2 regions of the Caldanaerobius fijiensis DSM 17918 genome follow, and region 1 is predicted to be linked to the other one. Evidence: riboswitches for the same ligand, from Rfam matches in the RefSeq annotation. Region 1 holds a riboswitch; the other holds the start of a gene.
What was found. Region 1 has a riboswitch for S-adenosylmethionine ahead of BUB87_RS07745 (methionine ABC transporter ATP-binding protein). Riboswitches for the same ligand answer to the same signal wherever they lie in the genome.

Region 1 (3,206 bases):
CCTCCTTTACTTTTTATTTAATATTGTTGCAATATAATTGCCTGCGGATTGGATTGCCTGAACCAATAAAACAAGTATTACTATAGTAGCAATCAATACATCAGTCTGAAACCTCATGTAACCGTACCTTATAGCAAGATCGCCCAATCCCCCACCGCCGATGGCACCGGCCATGGCTGAATAGCCTATGATGTTTATTATTGTAAGGGTAATTCCGAGAACCAGTGAAGATCTCGCTTCGGGGAGCAGTACTTTAAATATGATTTGGGGTATTGATGCGCCCATGGATAGAGAAGCTTCTATGATGCCCCAATCTACTTCCAGCAATGAATTTTCTATTACCCTTGCTACGAAAGGCGTCGCTGATAAAGCCAAGGGAACAATAGCGGCTGTAGTCCCAATGGTAGTACCTACGATCAATCTGGAAAGCGGGAATATGGCAATCATGAGGATAATGAAAGGAACAGATCTTGCCATGTTTATAATGAACCCCAGTATGTTGTTCAAGCGAGGTTTCTCCCATATATTTCCTTCACGTGTTATTACTAAGATAATTCCCAATGGTGCTCCTATAAGGACAGAAAAGAGCGTAGAGAAAAATACCATGTAAATGGTCTGGAGCAAGGATGGAGCTATGATATTATATAAATTTACGAGTTCATCTGTCAACAAGCTCATTTGTTAACACCTCTACTTTCAAGCCGGTTTCCTTTAAGTATTCAATGGAGTGCAAGATGTTATCAGGATTACCTGTAATACTTATGAGAAGTTTGCCTATAGATATATCTCTGACATTGTCTACGCTACCTTTGATTATATTTACGTCCACATCAAATTTTTTTATCATCCTGGAGATGACAGGTTCACTGGTGATAGATCCCCTAAAACTTATTTTTACAAATTTTTCATCGGGCTTACTACTGATTTTTATACTTTCAGGTAAACTCTCCGTTATATCTTCGATAAAAGTCCTGGTAGTATCTGCTGATGGATTGGTAAATAAATCCACTACGCTGGCCTGTTCAATTATTTTTCCATTTTCAATAACAGCCACTTCATCGCATATCTCTTTTATGACGTCCATTTCATGTGTGATTATTACAATTGTGATGCCAAATTTTCTATTTATATCCTTTAGCAAATGGAGAATAGACTTGGTGGTCTTGGGATCCAGTGCTGAGGTAGCTTCATCACTCAGGAGAATTCGAGGATGGTTGGCCAATGCCCTTGCTATACCGACCCTTTGCTTTTGCCCGCCGCTTAGCTGTGAGGGATAGGCCTGGGACTTTTCTTCCAGATCTACTAGCCGCAGCAGCTCATATACCCTTTCTTTTATCTTTTTTTTCGGATAACCTGCTATCATAAGAGGAAAAGCTACATTTTCAAAGACGGTGGCATTTGACAGCAGGTTAAAGTGCTGGAAGATCATGCCGATTTTTTTGCGGGCTTCTCTTAAGCTTTTTTTATCCAGAGAAGTAATATCTATATCATCGATGTATATGCGGCCGCTAGTGGGTTCTTCAAGCCTGTTTATACATCTTACTAAAGAAGATTTACCAGCACCGCTTAAACCAATGATCCCAAATATACTGCCATCTTTGATGGTCAAATTGATATTGTCTAATGCTATTACTTTTTGACCTCCAGCATCGTATATCTTTGATAAATTTTGTATTTTTATCATTTTACTCCTCCGTCTTTTTTACATCTTTATTTACAACAAAAAAACCTCTCTTGAAAGAGGTGTGTTCCTCTCTCATCTTTCAGGGATAACCCTGCTGGATTTAGCACCGTGCCTGATGCCGGTTGCCGGGTTTCATCGGGCCAGTCCCTCCACCGCTCTCGATAAGAGTTTGCATTATTGATTTATGCAACAAGTATATTAAAAAATGTTTAATATGTCAACATAATTTTTATTATTTTTAATTGTTATCGAAAGGACAGTTGACACGAACATAAGTTCGATATATAATATATTTGAGGTGGTAAAAGGTGTTAAATATTCCTATAAAGGCCGATCAGATATGTGCAATAATACCTAAGTTGTTTAATAGCAGAGCTTCTGTCGTGTTGATAGATATTTCTGGAAATAAATATGATGTACCAAGAAAGGTTAAATATGTTCTAAAATATATGGCGTGGTATTTTGCTGTGGATCTGGATGCTTTAAGAGAAGAATGTAGCAGAATATTAGGGAAAAAGTTATATCTTCCAGTACCTTTTAGAAAAGATATAATAATGATGCCTTTGAAATTAAGGCAAAGTGGGACCGGTGGAGAAACGACCGGCTATATTAACTATTGCTGTGTGAATATGAAGGAGTTTAAGGAACAGGACCTTATTTTGTGTAATGGTATATCTATAAAATGCTATAATTCTACCGATACAGTGTACAAGCATTTAAAGGCCGCCGAGACTATTTTATACGAGATGTTTGGTTATAACAATCTTATAAAAGAAAAGGACAGAAATTATATCTGCCCTTTATACTTGTAAACCATTTTTACTGGATGGTAGGATTGTTTGGCTCTTCTTAAACCGGGTATACCCATATCTTGCTCTCGGTTAATATAAGGTATGTGCGACCATACCTTTTCTGCAAAGCATTGATTTATAAATGCATAGAGGTCTGGTATATCCGGATTTGCCTTTTCAATATGTATCACAGCAGTTTCGGGATTTAGTAGTTCGCCGAAGGTATATGCTTCCACCTTTCCTCCAATCCGTATAACAATACCCTTTACGTCAAAATATCGATAGCTTTCAAAAAAGGTCTTAATAGATTGGAATTCATCTAGAAGACCAGGATTTTCTTGAATATCTTTATCCTGAAGCCATTTTTCCGTAAAATACAGACATTCCATGATATTGGTTTCGTTTAGAGTTTCGATACTATAGTTATATAGTTTTTTAAAACGGTTTACGTGGTTCTTTTTGGCATGATATTTACGGCCGGAGAGGTTTATGAGGTCACTGGTATTGTACACGTAGTCGCTATTATCTTCATCAAGCTCCATTTCTATACAGAATATTTCGCTTATTTTTTTAGCCAGCTTTTCTGGGAATCTCTCCAACAATGTATTTGAACCCTCGTCTTTATATCTTTTATATAACACCTCAAAAGCCCTTATTATATTTAATTCATCACCTATCGGCGGCAGAATAGCAGTAATGTTGTCCCTTTGAGAGATAAGACAAAGGCAATC
Region 2 (3,206 bases), on a different contig from region 1:
ATCTAGACCTGTCATCGTGGCTATTTGTTCATCGGTAAGCCTGCTGTTTTCATACAGGAGCTCAATTACGTCCATACATTTGTCCATTGCTACAACCCTCCCCATTTCTTTTATTTAATATTAAGCTACATTATATAATAATTATCAGGTGTAATCAAGGCAATTTATTTGTTATTTATATTAGAGAAAGCCTTTAACAATTCAATAGGTAAAGGAAATAGTATTGTAGAATTTTTTTCTGCTGCGATTTCTGGCAGTGTCTGCAGGTATCTTAACTGCAGGGCAGCTGGCTCCTTAGAAATAAGTTGTGCTGCTTCTAGCAGTTTTTGCGCCGCCTGATATTCACCATCTGCTGATATGATTTTGGCCCTCCTTTCTCTTTCTGCTTCTGCCTGCTTTGCCATGGCTCTTTTCATTGTATCAGGCAATTCTATGCTTTTTATTTCTACTGCGGTCACCTTGATGCCCCATGGATCTGTGTCTTTGTCCAGCAGTTCTCGCAGTTTTTCATTGAGCTCAGCTCTTTTCGTGAGCATTTCATCCAGCTCATGCTGACCGAGGATAGACCTTAATATCGTTTGTGCCAGGAGAGTGGTGCTCTGTGTATAATTTACAACCTTTGTAGTTGCAAGGATAGGATCGGATACATTAAAATATACTACTGCATCAACCATAATAGGAACATTGTCTTTTGTGATGATTTCCTGCTTTGCCACATCAATTGTGAGAGTTCTTAAGTCGACTTTCCATACTCTATCAATACCAAAGGGGAAGATGACATTGAGACCCGGTTGCAATAAGCCGCTGAGCCTTCCGAACCTGAATAAAACCCCTCTCTGGTATTCTGCTATGATTGAAACCATTCCAGGAAGCAATATGAGTGGTATTATAGTCAGGACTATGGAAGGTGCTATATATAGCAGACTTTCGATAGAACTCCATCCTCTTAACACGACAATATCTATGACTCCCCAGATCAAAAACGATACCAGCATAAAATAAAAATTGGCGTAAATCTTGCGCGATAATGCTATGGCCATCCAGACAATCCACCACACAGCTTCAATTAAAAAGATTATCGCAAATATAGTTACTACTGGATATGAATTCATAAAATTTCCCTCCTATCTTAATTTAACAACTTTTATAAATATTATAATCAAATTTACTAAGAAAAACAAACTGTTTTTTCCAGTCAAAAATTTATTATTGCATAAACTCAGTATATATGTTATAATTTCCTTAATTTAAAAATAAAACAGCATAAAAAACCTCTTATCAAGAGTGGTGGAGGGACTGGCCCGATGAAGCCCGGCAACCGGCACATAGGTGCGACTGGTGCCAATTCCTGCAAAACGAAGAGTTTTGAGAGATGAGAGGGTAAGGTAGAAAATGCCCTCTTCATGCAGAAGAGGTTTTTTTATGCCCACATTATAAATTGAAGGAGGAATTTTTTATGAGATTTGATACGCTGGCATTGCACGCGGGACAACAACCAGACCCAACTACGGGTTCCAGGAGTGTACCTATTTATCAGACTACCTCATATGTATTTAAGAGCACGGAACACGCAGCAAACCTCTTTGGGTTGAAAGAAGAGGGCAATATTTATACCAGGATAATGAATCCAACCGTAGATGTCTTTGAAAAGCGTATGGCGGCTTTAGAGGGAGGCGTAGGTGCCTTAGCTACTTCATCAGGCATGGCCGCAATTACTCTTGCTATAATGAACATAGCATCGGCGGGAGACGAAATCATATCGTCGACAAATCTTTACGGAGGTACCCATACGCTGTTTGCAAATACACTTCCTAAATATGGTATAAAGACAATATTTGTAGATCCTGAAAATCCTGAGGGCTTTAAAGAAGCCATAACCGAAAAGACAAAAGCCATTTATGCGGAAATTATCGGAAATCCTAAAATAGATGTATTTGACATTGAAACTTATGCGAAGATCGCCCATGACCATGGCCTTCCCCTTATAATAGACAATACCTTTGCAACCCCGTATTTATGCAGGCCCTTTGAATTCGGAGCAGATATCGTCGTACACTCTGCTACAAAATTCATAGGAGGGCATGGCACATCCATAGGGGGCGTTATCGTAGATTCAGGTAATTTCCACTGGGACAATGGAAAATTTCCCGGGCTGGTAGAACCCGATGAAAGCTACCATGGCGTAAGCTATGTGAGAGATTTCGGTAAAAGCGCTTATATAGTAAAAGCTCGTGTGCAGCTCATGAGAGATATGGGGGCATGCATCAGTCCGTTTAACGCATTCTTATTGCTTCAGGGCCTTGAAACCCTGTCGTTGAGGGTGCAAAGGCACTGCGATAATGCTCAAAAGGTGGCTGAATACCTCAGTAAAAGCCCTTATGTAACCTGGGTGAATTATCCGGGCTTGCCTGACAATAAGTACCACAGGCTGGCTAAAAAATATCTTCCAAAGGGATGTGGCTCTATACTCACTTTTGGAATCAAAGGTGGATTGGAAGCTGGCAAGAGGTTTATCGAGAACGTTAAGCTGTTCTCTCATTTAGCCAATGTAGGAGATGCAAAATCCCTTGTTATACACCCGGCCAGCACTACTCACCAACAGCTAACAGAAGAAGAACAGCTGTCATCGGGTGTAACGGCAGACATGGTAAGGCTGTCTATCGGAATAGAAGATGTGGAAGATATAATCGAAGATCTGGATCAGGCTTTAAAGGCGTCTCAGGGGTGATGCCGGTGATTGTTGAAAAAAAGTATCTTCACCTATCAAAAGATGAGGTTACATTTACAACGGAGAGCGGTTATACATTTGATGAACTTACTATAGCATATGAGGTTTACGGCGAGCCCGATATATATAAAAACAACGTTGTGCTGGTTTTACACGCACTGTCAGGCGACAGCCATGCTGCTGGAAAGTACAGAGAAGACGATAAAAAAGCCGGTTGGTGGGATGGCCTTATAGGGCCGGGAAAGTACATTGACACAAATGAGTATTGCGTCATATGCTCCAATGTCCTGGGTGGTTGCCAGGGCACTACTGGACCTTCATCGATCAATCCCAGGACGGGTAAGCCCTATGCCGCAGATTTCCCGAAAATAAACATAAGGGATATGGTGAGGGTTCAAAAGATATTGCTGGATAAGTTGGGGATATCCCATTTGAGAGCAGTTATAGGTGGCTCCATGGGTGGAATGCAGGCGTTAGA

Region 2: linked by a shared signal. The riboswitch ahead of BUB87_RS11205 (homocysteine synthase) and the one ahead of BUB87_RS07745 (methionine ABC transporter ATP-binding protein) in region 1 are both predicted to bind S-adenosylmethionine.

What each region holds. Positions count from the first base shown of each region.
Region 1 is NZ_FQVH01000016.1:28,325-31,530, forward strand. Features, by position in the region: gene BUB87_RS07740 (methionine ABC transporter permease) at 7-678, opposite strand; gene BUB87_RS07745 (methionine ABC transporter ATP-binding protein) at 659-1,684, opposite strand; SAM riboswitch class I at 1,754-1,852, opposite strand; gene BUB87_RS07750 (hypothetical protein) at 1,993-2,496, shown strand; gene BUB87_RS07755 (DUF2156 domain-containing protein) at 2,472-3,206, opposite strand, start outside.
Region 2 is NZ_FQVH01000033.1:9,612-12,817, forward strand. Features, by position in the region: gene BUB87_RS11195 (Lrp/AsnC family transcriptional regulator) at 1-87, opposite strand, end outside; gene BUB87_RS11200 (slipin family protein) at 165-1,112, opposite strand; SAM riboswitch class I at 1,273-1,379, shown strand; gene BUB87_RS11205 (homocysteine synthase) at 1,457-2,728, shown strand; gene metX (homoserine O-acetyltransferase MetX) at 2,734-3,206, shown strand, end outside.